4 regions of the Pseudomonas sp. NPDC077451 genome follow, and region 3 is predicted to be linked to each of the others. Evidence: riboswitches for the same ligand, from Rfam matches in the RefSeq annotation. Region 3 holds a riboswitch; each other region holds the start of a gene.
The links. A riboswitch is a leader RNA that binds a small molecule or an ion and turns the genes downstream of it on or off. The one in region 3 is predicted to bind cobalamin.

Region 1 (7,419 bases), on a different contig from region 3:
GCCAAAGACCTGAATGGCCCCTGGCTCAACGGCCAAGAGATCGTCCATATGTGCGCGAATCACTTCGTCGGCGCGAAACTCATTGAAGGCAGCGTCAATCTGTATAGCCGGCAGTGGGCTTCCGAGAGGAGGAGTCATTCGCTGGAGCGTTGCGCGCGCGGTGTCCAGTTGTCGATTCAACTCCCCACTTACGCAGCGGTCAAAGCGAATACCCATCTGCTCCAGATAATCACCTAGGGCTGCCGATTGCTGGAAGCCGACTGGAGACAGTACGTCATAGTTCTCTGCGCCAAATGACGCCTGGCCATGTCTGATCAGGTAGATACTGCCCATGCGTTGCTCCGGCACCCAGTTTTCGCGAGCGTAGGGGCATCGTAGTGGAGTGTCAACGATAAATCATACGTTCGTTTGAATCTGGTTCCGCTGGCTCAGCCGGTAATGTAATCGGTATGCTTGAGCAATTTTCGCCAACTCGGGTTCCTGCTGGCGACCGTGGTTAATTGAGGAGGGTCTGTGGAATTTCTTGCTGACTATGCAAGCTTTCTGGCGAAGACGGTAACGCTGGTAGCCGCTGTCTTGGTGGTGCTGGTGGTGCTTGCTTCGCTGCGTCGTGGGCGGTCCAAGCAAACGGGTGGACATCTGGAAGTACACAAGCTCAACGATTTCTACAAATCGATGCGCGAGCGTCTCGAGCAATCAATGATCGAAAAGGATCAGTTGAAACTGCAGCGCAAACAAGAAACGAAGGCAGCCAAGCTGGCCAAGAAAAACCCAGAAAACCGTTCCCGAGTCTTTGTGCTCGATTTCGACGGCGACATCAAGGCATCGGCCGTCGACAGTCTTCGTCACGAAATCACTGCTCTGTTGACCATGGCCACACCGAAAGATGAAGTCGTTCTACGGCTCGAAAGCGGCGGTGGTATGGTTCATGGCTATGGACTTGCTGCTTCACAGCTGGTGCGCATTCGCGATGCCGGCGTGCCGCTAACGGTATGTGTCGACAAGGTTGCTGCGAGTGGCGGCTACATGATGGCCTGCATCGGTCAGAAGATTCTCAGCGCGCCATTTGCGATCCTCGGTTCCATCGGTGTAGTTGCGCAACTGCCCAATCTGCATCGCCTGCTCAAAAAGCATGACGTGGATGTCGAGGTGCTGACCGCCGGTGAGTACAAGCGCACCCTGACCATTTTCGGTGAAAACACTGAGAAGGGTCGGGAGAAATTTCAAGACGATCTGGAAACCACTCACGAACTGTTCAAGAACTTTGTCGCGCGGTATCGCCAGCAGCTGAGCATTGATGAGGTCGCTACGGGTGAGGTGTGGCTCGGGATCGCGGCGCTCGGCAAACAATTGGTTGATGAATTGCAAACCAGCGATGAATACCTGGCCTCCCGGGCCCGTGAGGCTGATCTGTTCCAGCTGCATTACGCAGAGAAGAAAAGTCTGCCTGAGCGATTCGGCATGGCTGCAAGCACGGTCCTCGAGCACGGTGTGCTGAAGGGCTGGACGCGTCTTAATGAACAACGTTTCTGGCAATAAGGGGTTTACTAATGGCTCGCTTCAAAGCACTGCAAACCAATGAAAACGGTGGTCGTTTCGAAACAAGCCTGATGGAACGGGACACTGACGAGTTGCCGGCAGGCGAAGTACTGATCCGAGTCACCTACTCGTCGCTCAATTACAAGGATGCCTTATCGGCGAGCGGCAATCGCGGCGTCACTCGCAGCTTTCCACACACGCCCGGTATCGATGCGGCAGGGACTGTTGCCGAGTCAAGTGTGGCCGACTTTTCCATAGGTGATGAAGTGATCGTCACCGGTTATGACCTTGGAATGAATACCGCTGGTGGTTTCGGTCAGTACATTCGGGTTCCGGCAGCGTGGGTCATTAAGCGCCCGGTAGGGCTTTCGCTGCGTGAGGCCATGGCCCTCGGCACGGCTGGCCTGACCGCTGCACTGTGCATAGATAAACTTGAGCAAGCAGGTCTCGAGCCAACTGACGCGCCGATTCTGGTAACGGGCGCGACCGGCGGGGTCGGCAGCATTGCGATAGCCCTGTTGTCCCGCCTGGGATACAAGGTGGCTGCAGTGACGGGCAAGGCCGAACAAGGCGACTTTCTTCGCAAGCTTGGGGCGACCCAAGTCGTTGAGCGTAGCGCGTTACAGGCTGGCACCGAGAAGCCCCTGCTCAAAGAGCAATGGGCGGGGGCGGTCGATACTGTCGGTGGCGATATTCTGTTCAACGTGGTGAAGTCGCTGCAGCGTGGTGCGAGCGTGGCATGTTGCGGCTTGACCGCTGGGACGCATTTTCAGGCTAACGTACTGCCGTTCATCTTGCGTGGGGTAAATCTACTGGGCGTCGATTCGGTTGAGATCCCTCTGGTCGTCAAAGCTTCGATGTGGGACAAGCTTTCAGTGCAGTGGAAGCTGCCTAATCTAGACGACCTGGTGCAGGAGATTTCGCTGGAACAGTTGCCTGAAGCGATCGAGCGTACCTTAGCTGGTCAGCAAACCGGAAGGATGTTGGTTCGACTCGACTGAGCGTATAGGCAGACGCGACGCTATTAGCGTTTTGCTTGTTGAGCATAGTAAAAACCGATTTCTCCGCTGTTATCGATTGAGAGAAGCTAACGCTACTTCAACGCAGCAGGAGCCGCTCATGAAAACACTGGCAGAGAAAATCAAGGCAGCCTTCGGTAGGAACTCTACCACCGCAATCGAGCGGATAGAGCATCCGAACTTTTGGATGTACCAGTAATGAAAAACCCGCCAAACAGGCGGGTTTTTTACAGCGTAGCGTTGGGTCTGCCTTATCTGCGGCGAAACAGCGGAAGAGGTTCGTCTGCGGCGGCCTGGTAAGTGACTGAGAAATCATTCAGACCTTCCAGCGCATCATGAGGGTCGCGATCAGGGCGCACGGCAAAGGCATCGAAGCCGCAACGGCGCATGTAGAATAGCTGATCACGCAACACGTCTCCGATGGCGCGGATTTCGCCTTTGTAACCGTAGCGATCTCGTAGCAGTCGCGCAGTCGAGTAATGACGGCCGTCGGTGAACGCGGGGAAGTTCAGTGCGATGACCTGAAAATTTTCCAGGTCATCGGCAATCTCCTCCACGGCCTCGTCGGAATCCAGCCAGACTCCGAGACCGCCGTCACGAACCTTGAGGGCATGAGCATGATCGAGCCATAGCTGGAAGGGTACGATCAGATCGTCGCAATTGGACAGGCCATCGAGGGTCACGTCCTTGGGCAGCAGGTGCCAGGTTTCGTCGATAACCTGGCCGTCCTTAATGATTCGCTGCATAAACGCGCTCCTTGAAGGGGTCGATACCGATTCGGCGGAAAGTATCGAGAAACTGTTCATCTTCCGTACGGCGCTCCACGTACACACCGATCACCTTTTCGATCACGTCGGGCATGACGTCCTGGGCAAAGGACGGACCGAGGATCTGACCCAGGCTCGCGTTACGACCGGAGCTGCCGCCGAGTGAAACCTGATAGAACTCGGCGCCTTTTTTGTCTACGCCAAGAATGCCGATGTGACCCACATGGTGGTGTCCGCATGCGTTCATGCAACCGGAGATGTTCAGGTCGATATCGCCGATGTCAAACAGGTAATCCATGTCATCGAAGCGGCGTTGAATGGCTTCGGCGATCGGGATCGATTTGGCATTCGCCAGGGAGCAGAAGTCGCCACCTGGGCAGCAGATGATGTCAGTCAGCAAGCCGATGTTCGGCGTGGCGACTCCGAGTTCGCGTAACTCGTGCCACAGCTCGAACAGACGTGATTGCTCGACATCGGCCAGGATCATGTTCTGCTCGTGGGAGTTGCGTACTTCGCCAAAGCTGTATCTATCCGCCAGATCGGCAATGGTCTCGAGCTGCTTGTCTGTAACGTCACCTGGCGCTACGCCAGTGCTTTTCAGCGACAACGTGACCGCTGCGTAACCGGGTTTCTTGTGAGCGACAACGTTGCGCTCACGCCAGCGAGCGAAGCCTGGGTGCTCGGCATCAAGCTGGGCGAGCACAGCGATCTGATCTTCAAGAGACTTGTACTCCGGGTCGACGAAGAATTTGCTGACCCGCTCGACTTCGGCTTCGGTCAAAGTATTCGCGCCGTCTTTCAAATACGACCACTCGGCCTCTACACGCTCGGCAAACACTTCAGGCGTTAGGGCCTTGACCAGAATCTTGATGCGCGCCTTGAACTTGTTATCACGACGACCATAGCGGTTATACACACGCAGAATCGCATCGAGATAGGTCAACAGGTGCTGCCATGGCAGGAACTCATTGATAAAGCTGCCCACGATCGGCGTACGGCCAAGACCGCCACCCACGGATACGCGGAAGCCCAGCTCGCCTGCCTCGTTGTTGACCGCTTCGAGCCCGATGTCATGGACCTCAATGGCTGCACGGTCACTTGCAGCGCCGTTTACCGCAATCTTGAACTTGCGTGGCAGGAATGCGAATTCTGGATGGAAAGTCGACCACTGACGAATGATCTCGCACCAGGGGCGGGGGTCGACTAGCTCGTCTTTGGCCACGCCGGCGAACTGGTCGGTGGTGGTATTGCGGATGCAGTTGCCGCTGGTCTGGATGGCGTGCATCTGCACGGTTGCCAGTTCGGCGAGAATGTCAGGGACATCCTCCAGCTCGGGCCAGTTGAGCTGCACGTTGGTACGGGTACTGATGTGGGCATAGCCCTTATCGTACCGACGGGTGATGTCGGCCAGCTTGCGGATCTGAGTAGACGACAACAGCCCATAAGGCACAGCAATGCGCAGCATCGGCGCATAGCGCTGGATGTACAGACCGTTCTGCAGGCGAAGAGGCAACAATTCTGCGTCAGTCAGTTCACCGGCGAGATAGCGGCGAATCTGGTCACGGAACTGACGCACGCGATCCTCGATGATGTGTTGGTCATACTGGTCGTATACGTACATAAATGTCCTGTTTTTTCAGGCTGTCTACAGCTTCTGCGCGCACGGCCGCGCACCCGTTGATGGGAGGCCGGCACGATACCAGCTAGCGTTTATGCGCAAAAGTGATGTTTGGGAATATGTTTAGAACGAAACGCTGCTTTTCAGACATTTCAATCGCCGGCCTTGAGCGCTCCGTTTGCATGGTCTTAACTGCAATCAATGCGATCCTCAACAACAAGGTACGCCCCTGTGTCAGAGCATTTGAAACGCCATGATAATGACAGCTGCGCAGATGCCGCCGCGATCTTCTTTCTGATCCTGCTCGCGGTGGCGACAGCAGTGTTCTGGGTTAGCCACCAATAGCCTGGCGGCCTCTACATAACCGGGTCAAACGCCGACTAGATAGAGCACCAGCTTGACGACCCCCAGAATCACCAGGACGAACGCTACGGTGAAGCCGACCCCGAGCAGAATGAAATGGCTGGGTTTACCGTGGCTGAAGTCCCGCACCCGATTCTTCCCGCTCTGCACGCCCAAAGCGCCGGCCAGCATACTTTGAAGCATCTGCCGTAGCGTGAGCGATTTGGGTTGCCTATCGTCGTCCATAAGTGTCTCCGTGAGGCTGACTGCCTTGAAGTCTAGTCAGCAATCCTGATTCTGGAGAGATCAATGTGATGTCCAGCGACGTCAACGGGTCGTCACGCTTGTTGTTGCTTGAGCTTGCCTAGGTCGGCGCCTAAGGTTCGCGCCTCGGCCGCCCAGCGGTTGAACAATTGAAGTGCGTGGTGCCCGGATCATGGTCCGGGTTAAATGGGAAATCAATGCAAGCTGATGCTGCCCCCGCAACGGTAGAGTCGATTCGACCGAACCCGATACCAGCCCGTACTTCCCAGGAACTGTCGCGGTGGGCGACGTCCTCAGTTTTGTCGCTGTGCCGGTTTGGCTAGGCGCCTTATCTGTTGCCCACTGCACCCGGATGAAATGGGCATGTCTTTCGCCTTTCGCTGCGTGGCACTAGCGCTTCTGTTACTGACGCAAGTGGCGCCGGTCAGTGCCAGTCAGATCAACGCGATCATTTCCCAATACAGCGCTGCCGAGTTCGCTTCAGCTGCCGCTTTGCTAAAGCAACGATTCCCTGAGCGTACCGTTAGCGCCCGGACTCCGGAGCAACTGGCAGAGCTGGACGACGCCGCGATCGTCCAATGGTTGCCAGTGGAAGGCGCTTGCTCGTGGTGGGCGTATTCGGGACGGAAGTCGACCATTTGCAACCGTTGATCGAGCGATACAGCACGGGCGAGCGCTTCATCATGCACAGCGACCAGGCGTTGGTGGCGATGAGCCGCACCAATGACCGCATGGTATTTGCAACCATCCGATCCGTACGCCGGAGGCGTTACCGACCGGGCGCAATTTCCATGCGCTCGACAGTAGCCTGATCCCGAGTCGCATCCGCTGGAGTATCGGTAGCGAGCTGGCCAACTGTGCGCGACAGCGGCCAATGGAGCAGGGCGGACGCGAGGCCGTCATTCTCTGGGCATCCGATACCGTCCGTGATGAACGCGCCATGATCGCCTTCGGACTGGCCCTGCTTGGCGTAGAGCCTGTGTGGAACAGCCGGGGCATCGTCGAAGGCATCAAGCGATACCTGCTTTAAACCGGGCGCGAGCGACGCGAGCTGATGTTCACCACCTCCGGTTTGTTTCGCGATCTCTATGCTGATCAGCTTGCAGTGCTCGAATGCGTACACGCGCTTGGAGTCGATGCCTTTCTCGAGAAGGGCGCCAACGTCCATGTCAAAAGCAACATGCTCGCAATCATGCTGGTGGCGATTCAGAAGGGCTTTTGGAAGGCCGGCGAGGCGACCCATCACGCGCTGGCCGAGCAGTTCGCAGCCCTGGTTGCTGAGCACGGCTTGCCGGGAAGTGGGCATACCCGGCCGGTTCGAGTGGCTGTTGCCGAAGCTATCTGACCCATTGCGCGACGCACTGCAGGCTCGGCTCGATTCGGCACTGCGCGCGGTGCCGCAAACGAACGCACCGAGCAGTATCAGCGAGATTCAGCCGGAGGCGACGGACACGCCACCAGCCGCGCCAGATCAAGCTGAAACCCAAGGTGATCAAAGCGCCAGCCGATACCTTTAGCTGGCTGCGCTGATCGTTCTGCTGCTATTGGGGCTTGGCATCTGGCGTGGTCGTGGGCCTCGGCCGAGGGGAGTTGCGTAGCGTGTTCGACAATCAATTGTTCAGTTGGCTGCTGCGGAGATCGTTGCAGACTCTTCATCTGCAGGCCTGCTATCGGTCATCCTTTGAACCAATCCCACAGCCCCAGCGAATAGTTCGGCAGCAGATTGATTCCGAGTGCCGACTTGACCAGATAGAGCGCGACCAGGCCGATCAGTACCGAGAAGAACAGAAACGCCGTGATCGCTCCGGCTTTGGCCGCTAGCGACAGGCTCCGTTGGGCTCGGCTCAGGCTGCGCTTGTTTCGCCCGCCA
Region 2 (7,419 bases), on a different contig from region 3:
GTCGCCGTGACCGCGATGTTCCAGCAGTTCAGCAGCTTGTGGATGTCCGATCCTGGCAGCCAATACCTGTTTCCCTGGCATCGGTTGGTCGGCATGCTGGCGGCACTGATTGTGCTGCTGTTCTGGCTTTACAGCTATGCCGTGTACGACCTGCAGCGCTTGTTCCCGTGGGGGCGCGAAGGCCGCCGGATGGTGTTGCGCGAGGGTTTAGACCTGGTGCACGGCAAGTTGCCGCAAAGCGGCCCGCGTCGCGGGCTTTCCAGCTTCGTGCATGGGCTGGGCCTGCTGGCGCTCAGTGGCTGTGCAGCGACGGGTATGGTTTTGTTCGCGATGATCCCTCCGGGGCACGTCGGCCCACCAGCCGACGGTTTGGCGTTCACACGCTACACCTTGCAGCATAAATTCTTCGGCCAGCTGCTCTGGTACTACTGGTATGGCCACGTAATGTTCGCTGTGGTCCACCAACTCAGAGGCGATAACCTGTTAGGGGCGATCTTCGGGTTGTGCCGTGAAAACCGCCGCCGCGGACGATCAACTGTGAGTTGAAGTGCAGGCCGCGCAGACGTTTTGCCGCAGTTAGTCGGTCACATTTTCCGCAATAGAATTTGCTCATCGGAACGATGGCAGGCATAGTCTCGCCACTTTCGACTTCCCGGCCTGTCAGTGCTATGCGCCAACGCCTCGCACCCCTGTTGCCCTTTGCTCTGATCACGTTGTTGACGGCCTGTGCCATGCAGCCGGAGCAAACCGAAAGTCCGCTGCTGACGCAGCGCTTTCAATTCGATTTCCCGATTGAAACGTCGGAGGCGGATGCCGACCCTGAAGCGGTAACAGCCGAACCCACCGAGCAGCAACTTCCTGAGTTCGCCGACGACCAGAGCTACGAGTTGCCGGCTCTAGCCGACAGTTTGCTTGAGCGCGGTTTCACGCTGGTGGGCACCCCGTACCGCTATGGTGGTAGCTCCAGAAAAACTGGCTTTGATTGCAGCGGCTTCGTCAGCTTCCTGTTTCGCAAGGAGGCTGGCATCGAGCTGCCACGCTCGACCCGCGAAATGATCAATCTGGACGCGCCGAAGATCAAACGCAGCGAGTTGGAGCCGGGCGATGTGGTCTTCTTCAATAACCGCGGGCGCGGCCAGGTCAGCCACGCCGGCATCTACATTGGCGGCGACCGGTTCATTCACTCGTCCAGCAGTCGCAGCGGCGGCGTTCGCGTCGATAGCCTTGATGACAAGTACTGGCGTTCCAGCTTCATGCAGGCCAAGCGTGTCCTGGCGCTCGCCCATAACTCAAGCGCCATCCCCACTCATCACTGAGTGTTGAGATAGGCCCGCATCAGGCTTGCATCCACTTCCGCATGCCGGCAGAGTGATGGCTCATTTGCCTGGACTGCTCTGCCATGCCTTCTCTGGCTCGTTCTACAGCTGTTCTGCTGGCCGCGATGCTGCTTGCTGCTTGTTCCAGCCAAGCACCGGTCGAGCCCATCGTCGCCGCGCCTTCACCACCACCCCAACAGTTTCCCGGCACAGCTGAGGAGGTTTTGTTCTCCGCTTTGGGTCTGGTCGGTACGCCGTATCGCTACGGCGGCAACACCCCGGATGGCGGCTTCGATTGCAGCGGTCTGATCAACTATGTCTACCGAGGCGCGGCCGGTGTCGCTTTGCCACGTACGACTCGCGAGATGAACGCCATGCGGGGCGCCACTATCAGGCGTAATGACTTGAAAGCGGGTGATCTGCTGTTCTTTGCCACCAGCGGCGGGCGCCATGTCAGCCACGCGGCCATCTATGTCGGCGAAGGACGTTTCGTCCATGCGCCCTCAACCGGCGGAACGGTACGTCTGGACAGTCTTTCCAACGGTTACTGGCAGAAGAACTACCTCAGCGCCAAGCGCGTGCTCGACAGTGAGCGTCTCGCACAAAATCCGTAACGCTGGCTGGAGCTGAACATGACAGGCGCGGCCACTTTTCTGCTTGGGGCTGCGACTGTGGAATCTTTCGATGGCACCTCTCCTGCGTTTGCCTGACCCACCTGAAGCGTGCGAGCTGTGCCTACGTCAGACGCCTTTGACCCGCCATCACCTGATTCCCAAGGCGTTACATGGCAAAAGCTACGTACGCAAACGCTTCGGGCGCGAAGAGCGAATCACCGCAACACTCTGGGTCTGCCGGCCCTGTCATAACCAGATTCATCGCCTGTTCAGCGAGAAGGAGCTGGCGCTCCGCTATAACAGCCGCGACGCATTATTAGCCGATCCAGGCCTGCGCACCTTTGTGGACTGGCTGTCGACCAAGCCGGCCGGGTTCGTGCCGCGCCATTAGTTTCGACAGTGTCTGGGTCAGTGCGTCGGAATAATTCGAAATACTCTCCGGTTTGACATTTGCCAGGTGTCGAGTTGTCGCACTTTGGCTATGATCGGCGCCCCAACTTCTCGGGTGCGCATCCTGCGCACAGACCGTTCCCCTTATGCTCTAGGTGCCCCATGCCTGAAATACTTCAGTATGTGCTGATCGGCCTTGCCGTGGCCGCTCTGCTCGGTGTCGTTCTTGAAGAAATCACCCACATCAACAAAGCCAAGGTCACGCTGTTCTTTGGAACCTTTGCTTGGATGTTGCTGTTCATTTTTTCCCCAGAAGGCGCCGAGCGCGATCTGGTTCTGGAAAGCCTCAACGAGAACATTGCCGAAATCGCCGGGCTGTGGATATTCCTCGTCGCCGCGATGACCTTCGTTGCCTATCTGAACAAGAAAGGGTTGATTGAAAACCTGATCTATCTGGTCCTGCCAAAACAAATCAGCGAACGGCAGCTGCTGTTCCTGACCGCGACGTTCTGCTTCGTGTTTTCCTCGTTGGCGGACAACATTACCGCCACGCTGGTATCGATCACGCTGATCATGTCGCTCAAGCTCAGCGCCGAAAAGACGATCAAATACGCGGCGCTGGTCGTGTTTGCGGTGAACTCGGGTGGCGTGGCGCTGATCACTGGTGACGTAACCACCTTGATGATCTTCCTTGCCGGGAAAGTACAGATTCTGCAACTGCTGCTGTTGGCGCTTCCGGCGTTCCTGGCGGTGATGCTGCTGGCGGCGATGCTCTCGCTGGGCATGAACGGTCAGGTGGTGGTGGAAAGCCATCGCACCGATGTCCGCCGGGTTGATATTGCCATCGCACTGATTTTCCTTGGCACCATTTTGTGCACCATCGCTGGTAACTTCTTCTTCCAGATACCGCCCGTGCTGACCTTCCTGACCGGCTTGTCGATTATGTTTCTGGTGGCGCGCTTCTTCAGCGATGACATTGAAACCGATCCGATTCTGGAATACGTGCGCCAAGTCGAATTCGAGACCCTGCTGTTCTTCCTCGGCATCCTGCTGTTGGTCGGCATGCTCAAGGAAATCAATGTGCTCGATGGGTTGGTGCAAATCTACGATCAGGTGCCTGCAGTGGTGGCCAACTACCTGATGGGCATCTTGTCTGCTGCGATCGACAACGTACCCCTGACCGCTGCACTGCTGAAGTCCGGGCTCGAGATGGGGATTGCCGAGTGGATGGTACTGACCTATGCAGTCGGCGTGGGCGGTTCGCTGCTGGTCATCGGGTCCGCGGCGGGCATTGTGGCCATGAGTAAGGTGCCGGGGCTGACCTTCGGTAGCTATCTCAAGTACAGCCTGTATCTGTTCATCGCATTCAATCTTGGCTTCGCTGGCGTCTATCTGACCGGCCTGGTAGTGGCGGGCTCGCTGGGCTGAGTCGCGCTTGGGCGCGGTCGCTCATAGCCGTTGGGTGAGCTGCCGCGCTTACCAGTGCAGGTTGAAGTGCGAGCCGAGCACGAATTGATCATCGAGCAGGTCCCAGCGTTCGACGCAGACCTTCTTGTCGGCGCCAGGGTGCAGCTTCATGCGATTGAACGAGTTCGGCGATGTACCACGGACTCGTGATGACAGGGTGGTTCCGGCCTGAACCATCCAGATCTCCCGTGACAACGCGGTGTACTGCTTGGACAACGGCAATACATAGGGCAGGTGAATGTGCCCGCCCATAACCAGGTCCAATCCTTCATCGGCCCAGCGGTGCAGCGCAGCATCGGCGTTGTGCTGCAGATTGCTCAGATCGCTCAGCACCATCGCGCCGAAAGGCTGGTGCGCCACGACAATACGCACTTTGTTCGGATCGCTCTGCTTGAGCCGCCGCGTCACGGCCTGCACTTGCTCGTCCGTCACCAGCCCATCCTTGTGCCGTCGCGGGTGGGTAGTGTTGAGACCCATCACCAACACCTCGTCATTCTCGAAGGTTGGCTCCAAATCCTCACCGAAGTGGCGACGGTAGTTGCGGTAAGGCATGAGGAAGCGAGCAAAGACGTTGTACAGCGGGATGTCATGGTTACCCGGAATCACCAGTGTTTCCGGGATGCCGTGACCATGCAAGCGCTGGACGAAGGCCTGGGCGTCGGCGAACTGTCCGGCCTTGGCGCGCTGCGTGATGTCGCCGGAAAAGATCAGCAGATCCGCGCCATGCTCGCGCACGTGGTCTTCCATGGCTTGCACGACGGCGGCCTCTTCGGTGCCGAAGTGGGTGTCGGAAATCTGCACGATGCTGGTCATGGGTGGGCGTCTTCTCGTCTGGTGTGCGTGACGGGTGGCATTGTTGCATTCGAAGCCATTCGGCGCCCGGCGTTCCGGTAAATCGCAGGCAGCGGTATCGAAACGTGTTGCGGCGTTGGCCCTGATCGCTTTCGGTTGCGCTGTGCAGGGCCTTGGACTAACCTCCGCGCTGCTTCAGGTGCCCCCTGGCTAAAAGCCAATGGGTGAAACAGGGAAGCCGGTTCATTCGATGAAGATTCCGGCGCTGCCCCCGCAACGGTAGGCGAGACAGGACACCGCTCACAGCCACTGTGCCACAGGCATGGGAAGGCCGCGGTTCCGGGATGCAAGGCATCCGCTCGCAAGCCCGGAGACCGGCCTGTCGCATTCCACGGCAGGGCGGCGGGCGCTGATCGGGGTGCGGCTGCTTGCACCTGCGCTCCTTTCGCATTCTCCGTCTGCCCTTATCGACTGATGTCGTGCGGCGGGCACGACGGAGACCTGGACTTGATCTGCAAGACCCTCAACACCTCAGCGGCGTGCCTGCTGCTTGGCTATGTTTCGCTTTCCCATGCTCAGCCGGTCCAACCGCTGAACCTCAACGACCAGGTGGTTACAGCCACGCGCACCGAGCAGGCGCTCAGCCGTATTGCTTCCACCAGCGTCATTACTCGCGAACAGATTGTACGCAGCCAGGCGCAGAGCGTTTCCGAGCTGCTGCGCGGCCTCGCGGGCGTCAATGTGGCCGCCAACGGCGGCCGTGGCAAGACTTCGGCCGTCTATGTACGTGGCACCAGCAGCCAGCATCTGCTGGTTTTGGTCGATGGGGTGAAAATCGGTTCGGCCACATCAGGCGGTGCATCGCTGGAGAACATTCCGGTCGAGCAAATCGAGCGTATTGAACTGGTCCGCGGCCCTCGTTCCAGCCTGTACGGTTCGGAAGCGGTAGGCGGCGTCATGCAGATCTTCACGCGGCGTGGAGAGGGCGAAGGGTTCAAGCCCTATTTTTCCGCTGGCGCGGGCAGCCGCTCCAGCTTCGACGGTACCGCTGGCATATCCGGTAGCCAGGGTGCCGGATGGTTCAATCTCGGCGTGGCGAGCGCGTCAACCGACGGTATCAATTCAAGGGCCTATCGGCCGTCAGCACCACGCTCCTACGAACCCGATGCGGACGGCTATCGCGAGCTGTCCGGTGCCTTGCGAGGTGGATATCGCTTCGACAATGGATTGGAGCTGGACGGCAGTTGGCTGCACGTCGACACCCACAGTGACTACGACTCTCGGTCTACCTCAGGTGCGACAGGTCGCTTCGCCTATAGCGACGGAAGCCAGCAAGTCATCGGTGGCCGGGCACGATTCAAGCCGCTCGAACCGTGGTTGGTGACGCTGCAGGCCGGTCACAGCGAAGACAACACTGACAACTTCCGCGACGGTCGTTTCTATTCTCGCTTTGACACCAAGCGTGATTCTTTCAATTGGCAGAACGACTTCAGTGTGGCCGACGACCAGTTGCTCACCCTGGGTTTTGATTACCAGCAAGACCGCATCGACGTCACGGACGACTATGCAGTGGACGCCCGCGATAACAAGGGCGCCTACCTGCAGTATCAGGGCCGCTTCGGCCGCCACGGCTTGTTGGCTGGCCTGCGTCGCGATGACAACGAGCAGTTCGGGAACCATGACACCGGCAATCTCGGCTGGAGCTATGACCTGCGCGACAACCTGATGCTGAGCGCGTCATACGGCACGGCTTTCAAGGCGCCCACTTTCAATGATCTCTATGCACCAGACACCGGCTTCACGGCTGGCAATCCTGACCTGCTGCCGGAAGAGTCGCAAAGCTATGAGCTGGGCCTGAAGGGTGAACAGCAATGGGGCGAGTGGAGCCTCAACGCGTTCGAAAACCAGATTGAGGATCTGATTGTCTGGACGGGAAGCAGTCCCATGCAGCCCCAGAACGTCGACGTGGCGCGTATTCGCGGGATCGAAGGCGTTGTCGGCACCGAGCTGCTGGGCTGGGATGTCGTCAGCTCGGTGACCTTCCTCGACCCGCAGGATCGCAGCAAGGCCAATCACGGGCATTTGCTGCCGCGTCGCGCCAAACGGACGCTGAATGTCGACCTGGACCGTGCCATTGGGCGCTTTGCTGTCGGCACGACGCTGTACGCCGCAAGCGAGCGTTTCGACAAATCCAGCAACACCGAAGCCGAGCGCTTGCCCGGCTATGCCCTGGTCGATCTGCGTGGCGAATACCGTCTCGATGATGCCTGGCGACTGCAGGCAAAACTGAGCAACCTGTTCGACCGCGATTACGAAACCGCCCAGACCTACGAACAGCCCGGCCGCGCGATCCATTTCACGGTTCGCTACCAGGCACTTTAATCGCGCTTCGGCGCTTCGCCCCAAGGAGAACACCGATGATCAAATTGTCCCCTGGAGCCCAACTGGCTGTCGGTATTGCGTTGGTCGCACTGATGGCCATGACCCGTGGCCAGCACTTCGCTTCGGTCAACCTGCCAAGCGCCTCTTGGGCGGTGTTCTTCCTCGCGGGCGTGCTGTTGTCGCCGCGCTGGGTGTTTCCGGCTTTGTTCGTCGAGGCGTCGCTGCTGGATTTCGCCGCCATCGAATGGCAGGGCGTGAGCAGCTACTGCATGTCACCGGCGTACTGGATGCTGGTGCCTGCCTACGGCTCGCTGTGGTTCGGCGGACGGATGTATGCGCGGTTGCACCGTGACCACCTGAGTAGCCTGGCATTGCTGGCGGGCGTCGTGGTGCTCAGTGCCTTCGTGTGCTACCTGTTTTCGGGCGGCGGTTTTCTGTTTTTCTCCGGCCGCTATCCA
Region 3 (7,419 bases):
ACCGGTATCGGTCAGCTCGCTGCGTAGGGTTTCGAACAACCCATGCAGCGCATGTTTGCTGGCGTTGTAGGCGCCGCGGTCTGGCACCGGCGCGTATTGCGAGAGTGAACTGAGCACGATGATCTGTCCTTCACGGGCGACCAGGCTCGGCAAGGCCGCCTGTGTGCAATGCAACGCGCCGTAAAAGTTGACCGCCATGATCCGTTCGAACACCGCCAGGCTGGTGTCGGCGACCCGGCTGCGATGGGTAATACCCGCATTGTTGATCAGCACGTCGATACCGCCGAAGCGCTCCACCACCAGCGCAATGGCCTGCTGCACCGCAGCGGCATCCGACACATCGCAGCGCAGCCCTAGCGCGTCAGCGTTGTGATGGTCTGTAAGGTGCTGTACCAGCCCGTCAATGGCGTTCTGATCGAGGTCGAAGATCACGACCCTGGCACCGGCCTGGGCCATCCGCTCGGCCAGCGCACGGCCGATGCCGGCACAGCCGCCGGTAATCAGCACCACTTTGCGATCAAACACCTTGCTGGTGAATACCTTGCGATACATAGACCTCTCCATCGAGTCATCCGGGTAATCGACCCCGATAGGCACGGTACGCTCTAGCCTCAGCATAGCCAGCCTGTTTTCTATCTGCTGAGGCATGGTCGCGGCGCTGGTGTGTCGGTGCTCAAATGTCCATTCTGGACAGCCGGGCGCGTGGCGACCATGCTTTGCCTACGCGCGAACCACAAGGGGCAGTGAATTACCTTGAAGCGATTATTCTGGATACCGATTGCAGCGGCTCTGGCGGGGCCTTGCGTTGCCTCGTCCGAGGCGCCGAGAACCCTGACCGTCGGTTACTACGATTTTCCCCCAGCCATCTACAGCGATGCCCAAGGGCGCCCAAGCGGCCCCCTGGTCGATCTCACTCGGCGCGTACTCGCCCACGCAGGTTTTCAGGCGCAATTCCGCGGCCTGCCGAGTGCCCGGCTGTACGCAGCCCTGCAGAACGGCACTGTCGATATCTGGCCCGGCGCGCCGGGCAAACCTGAGTTGCAAGCCGACACCCTGGAGGGTCGGGAAACCCTCGCCCAAATCAGCCTCAACCTCTATCACCGGCCCGACACCCCACGCCCGACCATGCCAAGCAGCCTGCGGAAACGCGGCGTCATCATCATTGGTGGCTACAACTACTGGCCACAGGTGAACCAGATGCTGCACGACCCGCAGCTGCAGATTCGCCTACACCGGACGGCCACCCATACCTCAGCATTGGAGATGTTGAAACACCGCCGTGCGGACTATCTGCTCGACTACGAGGTTCCGGTGAGCCAGGCCCTGAATCGCCTCGGCATGGAGGCGCTTCCCCATGTGGAGCTGCATAAGGTCGCCATTCGCTTCATCGTGTCCCGCCACACTGAAGACAGCCAGGCGGTCGTCGATTCACTGGACCGAGCCTATGCCGAGATGTCAGCAGCCGGTGAAGACCTCGACCTACCGGAGGAGTAGCGGCGTTCCAGGGCGCAGGCCGCTCGCCAAGGCAATACCGCGCATTCCAACCTTTGCCGAGCGTTTCTCAGGCCCTGCCCGGTGATCAAGGCGCCTCGCCTGGTTACTGATTCGGCATCAGCAACTCGGGCACCTCACGCCCGCCGACGAACAGCTCGTCGACCAGGCGCGTCACCTCCGCCTCGTTGCGCACGCGGTACCACTTGCCCGCCGGATAGACGCTCAGCGTCGGGCCCTGATCGCAGGGAAACTGACACTGGGTGCGGGTGATGTGCACGCCGCCCTCGCACTCGAGCTTGCCCGCAGCCTTGAGCTTTTCCCGCAGCCCTTTCCAGAGCGGCAACGCACCGCGACGGGTGCAGCGTGGACCATTGCACAGCAGCACACGATGCTCATGCAGCGGGATCTTCGACCAGGCGTGCACGGCTGGAAGCGGTGCAACTTCAGTGCACGGCAGGTGCAGCTCCGTTCGCTCGATCAGGGCGCAGGCCGCTTCGACGGGCAGCGCCTCCGCAGTACCGATCGCGCTGGCTACGAAGATGCGATCAGCACCCTCGAATTGCATGAGTTCGCTGCGCAGCCAGTCGAGATGGGCACTGCTGCTCTGCGGCTCAAGGTCGATCACCAGAAGCGGTCGAGCGCTTTCACGGACCGCCTGCCAAAGCGGGCCGTAGCCCGAACCCGTATCGATCACATCCCGCAGTGCTTGCTCGCCGCGCAGCGTGGCCAGACGCGCCCTGAATACCTCGGCGAAAGAACCTGCGGACAGATCGGGGCCGGCGAACAGGACCCGTGCGTAGGGTGAAACAGCGGTAGTCATTGGCTCTCTCCTTAGCGGCGCGCAGTCTAGCAGCGACGGCCGAAGGTGAGCGATCAGGCGGTAGCACCACCGGTGATGACGCCAAGAGCCATGAGCGCTGTTTGTAGATCATCCCGGCGCATGAATTCCCGGGTTACCGCCGGGAGCATCGGCCGGCGCAGCAGCAACACCGGCAGGCCTCGCTCGCGAGCCACCTGCAGTTTCGGTTCGGTGGAATCGCCGCCGCTGTTTTTGCTGATCAACACATCGCAGTCCAACCGCTCGAACAGCTGACGCTCGGCTTCAAGGCTGAAGGGGCCGCGGTCGCCGATGATCTCGGCGCGATCAGCGGCCGGCTGAGCATCCAGGCAACGCACCGTCCAGTGCTGGTGTTCTGGGGTCTCGTGTAGGTGCGCCAGCGGCTCGCGCCCGAGCGTGAAGAAGGGCCGGCGGAAGTCGCTCATGGCCGCGATCAGCTCATCCCAGTCATCCACTTCGCGCCAATCATCTCCGCTACCGGCCTGCCAGACAGGTCGTCGCAAGGCCCAGCATGGAATTCCTGCCTGTTCCGCCGCGATTGCTGCGTTAGTGCTGATCTGCGCCGCGTAGGGGTGCGTAACATCGACCAGCAATTCGATACGTTCCGCCGCGATGAAGGCTGCCAGCCCTTGCGCACCGCCAAAGCCGCCGACGCGGACCTGGCATTTGAGGTCGTCGGGCACGCGGCCCAGGCCGGCGAGACTGTAGACATGCGGTGGACCGAGGCTCCGCGCAAGGCGCAAAGCATCGCCCGTACCGCCGAGCAGCAGGATGCGAATCATCGCGGCTTCTCGACCTGCAGCAGCATGATCGGCAACGCCCCACGCCAGGTGTCGAAACCGCCTAGCGGCTGCGCATGCGCCACGGATATCCGGGTCAACTCGCCGCCAATGCGTTCACGCCAGCTCATCAGCAGCGCCTCGCTCTGCAGGGTCACCGCATTGGCGAGCAACCGCCCACCGGGCTTCAGGCTGGCCCAGCAATGCTCCATCACACCCGCAACCGTGACGCCGCCGCCGATGAAGATCGCATCCGGCTCGGGGAGGTCTGCCAATGCCTCCGGTGCGTGACCGGCCACCAATTTCAATGCGGTAACCCCAAGCGCGTCGCGGTTATGTTCGATATGGGCCTGACGCCCCGCATCGGCCTCTACCGCGATGGCGCGGCAACTGGGATGAGCACGCATCCATTCGATGCCGATAGAGCCGCAGCCGGCGCCGACATCCCACAGCAGTTCGCCGGGCATGGGTGCGAGGCGGGCCAGGGTCAGCGCCCGCACGTCCCGTTTGGTCAGCTGGCCGTCGTGTCGGTAGAGGTGATCGGCAAGACCGGGTGTGAGCGGCAGGCACTGGGCATCCGCGTCGGGCATGCATTCGACGGCCAGCAGATTCAGATCGGCGATGGCATCGAAGGACCATTCCGTGGCGAGTGAGTCCAGGCGGCGTTCCTTTGCTCCGCCCAGATGCTCAAGCGCGGTCAAACGGCTTGCGCCGAAACCGCGGCTCGCCAGCAACTGCGCCACCTGCGCGGGGCTCGTTCCGTCATTGCACAGGATCAACAGGCGGGCACCGGGAAACATCCGGGCGTTCAGCGCCGCGAGCGGCCTCGCGACCAGGGAAACGACCTCCGTCTCCTGTAATGGCCAGCCAAGGCGCGCCGCCGCCAGAGATACGGACGACGGCGCTGAAAACACGCGCATCTCAGCGGCATCCAGTTGTCGCGCCAAGGTGGCGCCGATGCCATAGAACATCGGATCGCCGCTTGCCAATACGCACAGCGGGGTGCCCCGGCGTGACAGGACCGGGTCAAGACTGAACGGGCTCGGCCAGCGTTCTCCCCGGCCCTGCAGATTGTCGGACAACAGCGCCAGCTGCCGATCACCGCCGATGATGCGTGTTGCCTCATCGAGCGCCTGTCGAGCCGCTTCGCCGAGCCCGGCCCAGCCGTCTTCGCCGATACCCACCACCGTCAACCAGGGCGTCATCCCGCCTCTCCATCACTATGCCAAGCCTTCGTCAGGCGACAGGCTTGGCTGTCGCGTCGTCGGGCAAAGCGGGCATAATAGCGCCTTCGTCGGTGCCCGCCGCGACTACGCCAAGGGCCTAAGAGGGAATACGGAGCGATCTCATGATCGTGACCGAGCTGCCCCCGCAACTGTAAACAGCGAATCCTCCGCACGCATGCCACTGGGAAACCGGGAAGGCCGCGGATGATGATGACCTGTCAGCCAGGAGACCTGCCGACGACGCTGGTCGCGAGTGCCAACATCGGGCGGGGTGTACCGATGCCAACGGAGTTCACCGAACTCTGCCGGTCTGGTCGCCGCGTCTTTAGTTTCAGGTGACACCGTGCGCGACCATGCCTCCCATGACTGAACTGCCCGTTCCACGCCCCAGCGCGTGCCCTGGCCTGCTGCGCATCGTGCAGGCGCTGGATGGTGGCATCTGCCGAATCAAGCTACCCGGCGGCGTTCTTGCCGCGAATCAGGCGCGCGTGATCGCCGAAGCAGCTCAGCACCATGCCAGTGGCGTGCTCGAGCTGACCAACCGCAGCAACCTGCAGATTCGCGGCGTACGGGCCGAATCGGAGCAAGACCTAATCCGCGCACTGCTGGACGCGAGTCTTGGCCCGTCGGTGGCCGATGCCGACGACGTACGCAATCTCATGCTGAGCCCCGCTGCAGGCCTGGATCGCCAGCAGCACATGGACACCCGGCCACTGGCCGAAGACTTGCTGGCCCTGCTACAGGACAACCGAGCGCTGCACGCCTTGTCCGCCAAGTTCGCCATTCAGCTCGATGGCGGCGAAAGCCTGTGCATGCTGGAGCACGCCCATGACCTCTGGCTGCGCGCCCTTCCCGGCACCCCGCAGCAGCTGGTGTTCGGGCTGGCGGGCTATCCGACCGGCAAGCCTATCGGCATGGTCGCTGCGACCGACGCCGTGCAGCTGGTCGAGGCGATGCTGCTGACCTTTCTCGAGTGCGCTGGCCCGGAGCAGAGCCGCATGCGCCAGCTGCTCGAATGCATCCCGGCCGAGGAGCTATTGCGTCGGGTACAGGCACGCCTGCCCACTGCTCTTTCGCCCGTGCCGGCCAATTGGCAGCGGCAAACCCCGGCGGCAGACGCGCCTTTTGGCATCGTCGCGCAACGCCAGCGAGGGCTGGCGATTGTTGCGGCCAGCGCGCCGCTGGGGCGGATCGATGCCGGACAGCTTCACGCCGTGACCGAGCTGGCCCAGCGGCACGGGGACGGCAGCCTGCGACTCACGCCATGGCAGAGCCTGCTGATTCCAAACGTGCAGATCCACGAGGCGGACAACGTGCTCGCAGCCCTCAGGCAAGTCGGGTTGCTTACCTATAGAGCCGCCCCCCTGGCCAACCTGATTGCCTGCACCGGTTCTGCCGGCTGCGCGCGCGGGCTGGCCGACACCAAGCACGACGCTCTGGAGTTGGCGGCCTGCCTGCAACAGCACGGCGCGCACCCGCACGTACACCTCAGCGGTTGCTCGCGCTCCTGCGCGGCTGCGCATGTCGCGCCTTACACGCTGCTTGCAGTCGGCGACGGCCGCTATCAGCTCTACGAGCGCGCCGCGAATGTGGCCGGTTTCGGCCAACCACTGGCACCCCCCATGAACATCGACCAAGCGGGCGCCTGGCTCGCCCAGCACCACGCAACGGGACGCACCCATGCTTGATTACATCCGCGACGGTCAGGAAATCTACCGGCGCTCCTTCGCCACCATTCGTGCAGAAGCCGATCTCAGCGCGATTCCGCCTGACATGGAAAAGCTCGCCGTGCGGGTGATCCACGCCTGCGGAATGGTCGACATCGTCAGCGATCTCGCCTTCTCTCCAGGCGCCGGGGCGGCCGGCCGTGCCGCGCTGCAGGCCGGCGCGCCGATCCTCTGCGATGCGCGCATGGTGGCCGAAGGCATCACCCGGCCGCGCTTGCCGAAGAACAACCGGGTCGTCTGCACCCTGCATGATGACGGCGTGCCGGACCTCGCCAAGACGCTGGGCAATACCCGATCCGCGGCTGCGCTGGAGCATTGGCGCGAGCATCTGGAAGGCAGCGTGGTGGTGATCGGCAACGCGCCGACCGCGCTCTTCTACCTGCTGGAAATGCTCGATGCCGGCGCCCCAAAGCCTGCGCTGATCATCGGCATGCCGGTCGGGTTCATCGGCGCGGCGGAATCCAAGGACGCGCTGGCGGCGGACAGCCGCGGCGTGCCCTATGTGGTCGTGCGCGGCCGGCGCGGCGGCAGTGCGATGGCGGTTGCTGCGGTCAACGCCCTCGCGACGGAGGTGGAGTGATGGAAGGCAAAGGACGGCTGATCGGGCTGGGTGTAGGCCCGGGCGATCCCGAACTGATCACGCTGAAAGCCCTGCGCCTGCTGCAGAGCGCGGCTGTGGTCGGGTATTTCGTGGCCAAGGCAAAAGCCAGCAAGGGCCAGGGCGGCAACGCCTTCGGGATCATCGAGCAGCACCTGACCGACGGCCAGCAGCGCATGCCGCTGGTCTACCCGGTCACCACCGAAAAGCTCGCCCCGCCGTTCTCCTACGAGGATGTGATCAGCGATTTCTACGACACCTGCGCGGTGCAGATTGCCGCTGAACTCGACGCCGGGCGCGACGTGGCGGTGATCTGCGAAGGCGACCCGTTCTTCTACGGCTCCTACATGTACCTGCACGACCGCCTGGCAGCGGACTATCCGGTCGAGGTCGTGCCCGGAGTTTGCTCAATGCTGGGCTGCACTTCGGTGCTCGGCACGCCACTGGTCTACCGCAATCAGAGCCTGTCCGTGCTGTCCGGCGTGCTGCCGGAGGCGGAGCTCAAGCAACGCCTGCGCGATGCCGAAGCAGCGGTGATCATGAAGCTCGGGCGCAACTTCGAAAAAGTCCGCCGTGTGCTGCAGGAGCTCGGGCTGGAAAAGCGCGCGCACTATGTCGAACGGGCCACCATGGCCAATCAGAAGATCGTCCCGTTGGATGAGGTGGAACCGATGTCGTCCCCCTATTTTTCGATGATCCTCGTCCCCGGCGAGAAGTGGCGCGGCTAAGCCCTCCTCATTCACCCGTCTCCCCTGAT
Region 4 (7,419 bases), on a different contig from region 3:
CTTTGCCGCGGGAGGCATGAACGCACTCGCAGGCGGCGGTACCTTCTTTTCATTTCCAGCATTGCTTGCCACGGGCTTGCCGCCAGTGACCGCCAACGCGACCAACGCGGTTGCGCTCTGGCCCGCCAGCCTCGCCGGCGCCTGGGCCGCACGCTCGGCGTTACGCCCTCTTGGCCGCTACCTGATCCCCCTGCTACTGGCAGGCTTGATTGGTGGTTTGCTCGGCGGCCTTTTGCTGCTGGCCAGCGGCGATGACGTCTTCAGCCTGCTGATTCCCTGGCTGCTGTTGCTCGCCACCGCGCTGTTCGCCGCCAGTCCCTGGTTGAGCCGCTGGCTCGCGGCGCGCCGCAAGGACACTAACGCGGTGCCGCCTCATGCCCCGACATCGCTGGCCGCTCACGCGCTGGTCTCGATCTACGGCGGCTATTTCGGTGCCGGCATGGGCATCCTGCAGCTGGCGGCGTTTTCCATCGAAGGCCATCAGCTGGTCCGCGCCAATGCGCTGAAAAACCTGATCTCGGCGGTGATCTACAGCGTCGCCACAGCGACCTTCGTCATCGCCGGACGGGTGAGCGGCTACGAGCTGGCGATCCTGCTGGTGGGCACCACGTTTGGCGGCTACGCTGGCGGCGCGCTGAGCAAGAAACTGCCCGCGACCTGGTTGCGTCTGTTCGTGATTCTGGTGGGCAGCAGCATGACCCTTTACTATTTCCAGGCCATGTACTGGCCGTCACCGGCAGGCCTCTAGCCCGCTCGGCTTATGGCGTATGCCGGCCAGCTCTGCTAGTGTCGCGCCCGTTTCAGAGCAGCCGCAGAGAACAGGTTCCGCCATGGCCCGCAAGAAAGTCGCCCTCGATTTCGAACAATCCCTCGCCGAGTTGCAGCAGCTGGTCGAGCGTCTGGAAAGCGGCGAGCTGTCGCTGGAAGACTCGCTGACCTGCTTTGAGCAGGGCATCGGTCTGACCCGTGACTGCCAGGCAGCGCTCAGCCAGGCCGAACAGAAAGTGCAGATCCTTCTGGAGCGTGACGGCAAGTTGCAGGAAGCGCCATTCGAGGCGGATTCCGAAGCATGATCGGCGACTACCAGAAACGCTGCCAGCAACGCGTCGACAACTGCCTCGGCACACTCTTCTCACCACCGCGCCCGCAACTCGACCGTCTTTACCAGGCCATGCGCTACAGCGTGATGAACGGAGGCAAGCGCGTCCGTCCCCTGCTGGTCTACGCCGCCTGCGAAGCGCTCGAAGGTGACGTTGCCCTGGCCGATGGCGCAGCCTGTGCCGTCGAGCTGATTCATGCCTATTCGCTGGTGCACGATGATCTGCCAGCCATGGACGACGATGACCTGCGCCGCGGCCAACCCACCACCCACAAGGCCTTCGACGAAGCCTGCGCGATTCTCGCCGGCGATGGCCTGCAGAGCTTCGCGTTTGAAGCTCTTGCGCGCGACCCGCTCAACCCAACCGACCCATCCCTGCGCCTGGACATGCTAGCCAGCCTCGCACGTGCCGCGGGCCCGGCCGGCATGGTCGGCGGCCAGGCAATCGATCTGGGATCGGTGGGACTGAAGCTCGACCGCAACGCTCTGGAGTTGATGCACCGGCACAAGACCGGCGCGCTGATCGAAGTCAGCGTACGTCTCGGCGCCCTCGCCAGTGGCCGTGCCGATGAGCAGAAACTGGCGGCATTGCAGCAGTACGCTCAAGCGGTGGGCCTGGCGTTCCAGGTACAAGACGACATCCTCGATGTGGAAAGCGACACCGCTACGCTGGGCAAACACCAGGGTGCCGATATCGCACGTGACAAGCCCACCTACCCGTCGCTGCTCGGCATGGACAGCGCCAAGACCTATGCGCTGGAGCTGCGTGACCTGGCGCTCGAGGCCGTCGCCCCGTTCGGGCCCAGCGCCGAGCCGCTGCGCCAGTTGGCCTGCTTCATCGTGGAACGCCGCAGTTGACCGGCGAACCGCCACTGCTCGGCGCTGCGTCTGTTCGGCATAACGGCGACCGTTGATGCTTGAGACGTTCTTATCGTTGTAACCATCGGGTAAACTGCGGCTCTTTTTTCAGCCAAAATGATTCGCCCGATGCCCAAGACGTTTCATGAGATTCCTCGGGTCCGCCCTGCGACGCCCGTTCTAGATCGCGCGGCCACGCCCGAGCAGCTGCGCCGGCTAGGCGAAGCGGAACTCGAAGAACTCGCCAACGAACTGCGTCAGGACCTCCTCTACAGCGTAGGCCGGACCGGCGGGCACTTCGGTGCTGGCCTTGGCGTGATCGAGCTGACCATCGCCCTGCATTACGTCTATGACACTCCGAAAGACCGCCTGGTCTGGGATGTCGGTCATCAGGCCTATCCGCACAAAATTCTCACCGGGCGCCGCGAGCGCATGGACAGCCTGCGCCAGAAGGACGGCCTCGCCGCCTTCCCACGCCGTAGCGAGAGCGAGTACGACACCTTTGGCGTCGGCCACTCCAGCACCTCGATCAGCGCCGCACTGGGCATGGCCATCGCCGCCCGCATGCAGGGCAAGAAGCGCAAGTCCATCGCGGTCATCGGCGACGGCGCGCTCACGGCAGGCATGGCCTTCGAAGCACTGAACCATGCGCCGGAAGTCGGTGCGGACATGCTCGTAGTGCTCAACGACAATGACATGTCGATCTCGCGCAATGTCGGCGGACTGTCCAACTACCTGGCCAAGATCCTTTCCAGCCGCACCTATTCGAGCATGCGCGAAGGCAGCAAAAAGGTCCTCTCGCGCCTGCCCGGTGCCTGGGAAATCGCCCGCCGCACCGAGGAGTACGCCAAGGGCATGCTGGTCCCAGGCACGCTGTTCGAAGAACTCGGCTGGAACTACATCGGCCCGATCGACGGCCATGATCTGCCGACGCTGATCGGCACCCTGCGCAACATGCGCGACCTCTCCGGCCCACAGTTTCTGCATGTGGTCACCAAAAAGGGCAAAGGCTTCGCTCCGGCGGAAGTCGACCCGATCACCTGGCACGCGATCAGCAAGCTTGACCCCATCGGCGGCCCGGTCAAGCCGAAGAAACCCAGCGGCCCGAAGTATTCCAACGTGTTCGGCCAATGGCTGTGCGATATGGCTGCGGTAGACCCACGCCTGATGGGTATCACCCCGGCGATGAAGGAAGGCTCGGATCTGATCGATTTCAGCGAGCGTTATCCGGACCGCTATTTCGACGTCGCGATTGCCGAGCAGCATGCGGTTACGCTGGCTGCAGGCATGGCCTGCGAAGGTGCCAAGCCGGTCGTGGCGATCTATTCGACCTTCCTGCAACGCGCCTACGATCAACTGATCCATGACGTCGCGGTGCAGAACCTCGATGTGCTCTTCGCGATCGACCGCGCCGGGCTGGTCGGCGAAGACGGCCCGACCCATGCGGGCAGTTTCGACCTGGCCTATTTGCGCTGCATCCCCGGCATGCTGGTAATGACACCGAGCGACGAGAACGAGATGCGCCGGATGCTCACCACTGGCTACCACTTCCAAGGTCCCGCCGCGGTGCGTTATCCACGCGGCACCGGCCCGAACGCAATGATCGAACCGGGCCTCGAACCGCTTGAAATCGGCAAGGGCGTGGTGCGTCGCGAGGGTACGCAGGTCGCGCTGCTGGTGTTTGGCGTGCAACTACCGGACGCCATGCAGGTTGCCGAAACCCTGAACGCAACAGTCGTAGACATGCGTTTCGTCAAACCCCTGGATGAGGCATTGGTGCGCCAGATAGCCGACAGCCACGCGCTGTTGGTGACCATCGAGGAGAACAGCATCATGGGCGGTGCCGGCAGTGCGGTCGGAGAGTTCCTCGCCGCGCAAAACCTGAGCACACCGCTCCTTCAACTGGGCCTGCCTGACTACTACGTCGAACATGCCAAACCCAGCGAGATGATCAGGGAGTGCGGACTGGACGCCGCCGGTATCGAGGCGGCAGTCAAAGCGCGACTGGCAAGGCTGCACACTCAGCCGTAGGATCCAGCGCCGCCATGGGCAACAGCGAGGCGGTCTGGGTATATGGGAGTCGAATTTCCATACCTCGATCTTCGCTGGGTCCGGGGATGGATGAAACATCATCCACACGACGCTGCCGAAGCTGGGCCGGGCGGATCAATCCCTCCCGGGCCGAGAGCGTCCTAAGCCCCCAACCGATCAGCTCTGTTTACCGCGGCCTTGCACTGAGGCGCGTCGCTCATTCGCTTGTCTTTCCCCAGCCCAGGCCGTAAGGTTCGCGCGATTTCCTATCCGCCCAGGTGTGCACGACCGCCAGGTCCGCATTAAACGGGAAGCCGGTGCGCTCGAAGAGCAAGGCCGGCGCTGCCCCCGCAACGGTAATCGACCGTGATCCAAGGATCACCGCCCGCTCAACCGCCACTGTGCCCAGCACGGGAAGGCGAGCGCGGTGCGCGTCGAAAGCCCGGAGACCGGCCTGGCGGATTCGACTGGTGTTGCGGAGGGCAGCACCGTCAAGCGCGGCTGCGTGCCCTTGCGCTTGTTCCTGCCCTTCTCAAAAGCGCTGAACTTTTGAGGATGTTCGACTTGAAGCCGTCTCGTACCATGCTTGCGCTGGCCCTGATACCGGGCGCTGCTGCCGCCCTGGAACCTTATCAGGCTCCACCAATGGTCATCACCCGAGCGACCGCTCTGGAACGGCCCGCCCCTGCCAGCACCCGCGTGATAGATAGGGATGAAATCGAGCGGAGTGCAGCCAGTAGCCTGATAGAGGTGCTGAACGGGAAAGCTGGTATTCAGATCCGCGACACGCTGGGCGACGGCAATCATGCCTCCATCAGCCTGCGTGGTTTCGGTGATAACGCAGTCAACAACGTGCTGGTTATGGTCGATGGCAGAAGGCTGAACAATCCCAGCTTGAGCGGTCCGGATCTGAACAGCGTGCCGCTCGCTAACATCGAGCGAATCGAGATCTTGCGCGGTGCTGGAACCGTCCTATATGGCGACCAAGCGGTAGGAGGGGTGATCAATATCATCACTCGTCGCCCGACTGGCAACGAAGCCTATGTCGAAACGACCCAGGGCAGTCACGATCTGGAGGCCTACCGGGGACATGTGTCGCAAGAGCTCGGAGGCGGTTTTTCAGCCTTTGCTAGCGGCGAGACAAGGAACGCTGACAACTATCGTGACCACAACAACGCCAGCTACCGCGATGTGTTCGGCCGTCTCCGGTATGAACATGCCAACGGCTGGTTGCTGTACGAGTATCAGAATGTAGACGACGAGCTTCTATACCCGCGCAGCCTCACCATCGTGCAGCGCCGTGCTGATCGCAAGGCCAGCACCTCGAACGAGTGGAACAACAGCAAAACCGACGTGCATCGCGTTGCTGGCGAACAGGCGTTTGGCCGCCACTGGACAGGCAACCTGGATTACACCATCAGAGACAGCGACGGGAATGGACTGATTTCCGGCAGCCCGTTCACCGAAGGCACCAGGGTGGAAACCATCAGCCCCCGCATCACCGCCAACTGGGACAGCGCGGCCGGCCGCAGTGAATGGTTGTTGGGGTTTGACCACCTGAGAGCTGATTACCAGGCGGCGTATAGGCTCTATCCTTCGCTCAGCAGTCTCGCTGAACAAACGCAGCGGGACTGGTATACACAACTCAGCCAGCCACTGACCGATCGCGTCACGCTCAGCCTTGGTTATCGCATCAGTGAAGCCGTCGACCAACACAACGGCCGCAAGCGCAGTGACAACGAAGACAGCTCAAGCATTGCGCTGGGCTGGCAGGTGACTGAGCAGACTCAAGTATTCGTCAAGCGCGAAGAGGTTCTGCGCTGGGCCAACGTCAACGAAAACGCGCTCGTCGAGCCTGGAATCGAATTCCTCAAACCGCAGACGGGCGAGTCATGGGAAGCTGGTGCCACATGGCAGGACGACATCCAGCTGTATCAGGCCAGCCTCTACCGGATCAACCTGGAGGACGAGCTGCTCTACGCGCCTTATGCATTGGGCGGCTGGGGCGCGAATGTGAACCTGGACCGGACTCGCCGCGAAGGACTGCTGCTAGAGGCTGAGCGCGAGTTGTCCGATCGACTCCGCGTCGGTGGTCAGTACAGCTTCACCGACTCAGAACTGAGGGCCGGCGCCAACAAGGGCAACGAGGTTCCCTGGGTATCGCGCCACAGCGCTGCCCTGCATCTTGACTACCAGATCATGACGAACCTGCACGGCTACGTGGAGGCCATTTATACAGGCCCGCGCTACCTGGCCAGCGATGATGGACAGGTAATGCCGAAAGAGGGCGGCTATACGCTGTTCAATGCCGCCGTCCGGTATGAATACCAGGGCCTCAACGCCAAGCTGCGCATCAATAACCTGACCGGCAAGCGCTACGACAGCTATGCCACTTACAGCAGCTGGCAAGCAGGCAACAGGGCCTTGTATCCAGCTCCAGAGGAGGTTGTACAGCTAAGCGTGGGTTATCGTTTCTGATACCGGTCAGTCCGCTGCCAGCGCCATAACTTCGCAGAGCTTCCGGATTGCCCCGAGCATCTGGAAGCTCGGTCGCTCGAGCCCCTTGTCGGGCACTTCCCACAGCTGTCCCTTACGCACCGCTTCCAACTGCGGCCAGGCATTCCATTCGGATAGCTGAGCACCGCTGCCTGCCAGGATGACGTCCGGGTGACGTGATAGCACGGACTCGACGCTGACCTGGGGCGCCGGCAGTTGCAGATCGGCGAATACGTTACGACCACCGCATACCTCGATGGCCTCACTGACGATCTGGCGTCCACCGAGCGTGTACAGGGGCCGATTCCAAACCTGATAAAACACCGATAACGGCTGCTCTCGGTGGTATCGACGCCGAAGCTGCTCCAGGCCTAAAGAAAACTGACGTTGAAGTTCGCGCCCCTGCTCGCCTCGGCCGATGCGCTGACCAACCCGTGCAAACTGCTCGGCCAGTTGTTCCAAGGATACAGGCTGTACGACGAGCACCGGGATGCCGAACTGCGTGAGCTGGTCGCGCTGCGCACGGCTGATGCTGTCCGGCCAGAGCAATACCAGCGTTGGCTGAAGGGCCAGCAGGCTTTCCATTTCCAGCTGACCCATTCGGCCCACTGAAGGTATCGCCGCCAGCGATGCAGGTCGCTCACCGCCGTCAAGCACGCCGACGAGCAGTTCCTTGGCGTTCAGTTCCAGCATGATTTCGCTGAGCGAAGGGGCTAGGCTGACGACTCGCTCGGTGGCACCCAGCCAGGGCGATGCTGACAGTGCCAGCAACAGAGCCAGCACTCTGGTCATTGCAGTTGACGTGGCAGGCGGTAGAGCATCAGCAGCGCCAAACTGCCACACACCAGCAGCAACTGGGCAACCGGTTCAAGTCCGAGTGGCGCGCCTATCGCCCCCAGCCACGCCGGCAACGCGGCGGTACGCAAAGCCCGCAG

Region 1: another riboswitch for cobalamin. It lies ahead of ACIGHL_RS06990 (hypothetical protein); the one in region 3 lies ahead of cobG (precorrin-3B synthase).
Region 2: another riboswitch for cobalamin. It lies ahead of btuB (TonB-dependent vitamin B12 receptor); the one in region 3 lies ahead of cobG (precorrin-3B synthase).
Region 4: another riboswitch for cobalamin. It lies ahead of ACIGHL_RS11290 (TonB-dependent receptor); the one in region 3 lies ahead of cobG (precorrin-3B synthase).

What each region holds. Positions count from the first base shown of each region.
Region 1 is NZ_JBITVX010000003.1:82,118-89,536, forward strand. Features, by position in the region: gene ACIGHL_RS06960 (histidine phosphatase family protein) at 1-333, opposite strand, end outside; gene sohB (protease SohB) at 514-1,539, shown strand; gene ACIGHL_RS06970 (YhdH/YhfP family quinone oxidoreductase) at 1,551-2,540, shown strand; gene ACIGHL_RS06975 (DUF934 domain-containing protein) at 2,810-3,304, opposite strand; gene ACIGHL_RS06980 (nitrite/sulfite reductase) at 3,288-4,946, opposite strand; gene ACIGHL_RS06985 (DUF2970 domain-containing protein) at 5,313-5,531, opposite strand; cobalamin riboswitch at 5,691-5,823, shown strand; gene ACIGHL_RS06990 (hypothetical protein) at 5,913-6,200, shown strand; gene ACIGHL_RS06995 (cobaltochelatase subunit CobN) at 6,301-6,579, shown strand; gene ACIGHL_RS07000 (3-phosphoshikimate 1-carboxyvinyltransferase) at 7,224-7,419, opposite strand, start outside.
Region 2 is NZ_JBITVX010000001.1:447,184-454,602, forward strand. Features, by position in the region: gene ACIGHL_RS02090 (cytochrome b/b6 domain-containing protein) at 1-546, shown strand, start outside; gene ACIGHL_RS02095 (C40 family peptidase) at 669-1,316, shown strand; gene ACIGHL_RS02100 (C40 family peptidase) at 1,400-1,930, shown strand; gene ACIGHL_RS02105 (hypothetical protein) at 2,001-2,321, shown strand; gene nhaD (sodium:proton antiporter NhaD) at 2,483-3,748, shown strand; gene ACIGHL_RS02115 (metallophosphoesterase family protein) at 3,797-4,600, opposite strand; cobalamin riboswitch at 4,760-4,976, shown strand; gene btuB (TonB-dependent vitamin B12 receptor) at 5,054-6,961, shown strand; gene ACIGHL_RS02125 (hypothetical protein) at 6,997-7,419, shown strand, end outside.
Region 3 is NZ_JBITVX010000006.1:281,705-289,123, reverse strand. Features, by position in the region: gene ACIGHL_RS12670 (SDR family oxidoreductase) at 1-552, opposite strand, end outside; gene ACIGHL_RS12665 (substrate-binding periplasmic protein) at 754-1,494, shown strand; gene ACIGHL_RS12660 ((2Fe-2S) ferredoxin domain-containing protein) at 1,598-2,314, opposite strand; gene ACIGHL_RS12655 (cobalt-precorrin-6A reductase) at 2,368-3,114, opposite strand; gene cbiE (precorrin-6y C5,15-methyltransferase (decarboxylating) subunit CbiE) at 3,111-4,316, opposite strand; cobalamin riboswitch at 4,390-4,590, shown strand; gene cobG (precorrin-3B synthase) at 4,691-6,025, shown strand; gene ACIGHL_RS12640 (precorrin-8X methylmutase) at 6,018-6,644, shown strand; gene ACIGHL_RS12635 (precorrin-2 C(20)-methyltransferase) at 6,644-7,390, shown strand.
Region 4 is NZ_JBITVX010000005.1:300,475-307,893, forward strand. Features, by position in the region: gene ACIGHL_RS11265 (sulfite exporter TauE/SafE family protein) at 1-748, shown strand, start outside; gene ACIGHL_RS11270 (exodeoxyribonuclease VII small subunit) at 831-1,073, shown strand; gene ACIGHL_RS11275 (polyprenyl synthetase family protein) at 1,070-1,957, shown strand; gene dxs (1-deoxy-D-xylulose-5-phosphate synthase) at 2,087-3,988, shown strand; cobalamin riboswitch at 4,248-4,460, shown strand; gene ACIGHL_RS11285 (hypothetical protein) at 4,416-4,541, shown strand; gene ACIGHL_RS11290 (TonB-dependent receptor) at 4,544-6,466, shown strand; gene ACIGHL_RS11295 (cobalamin-binding protein) at 6,473-7,276, opposite strand; gene ACIGHL_RS11300 (hypothetical protein) at 7,273-7,419, opposite strand, start outside.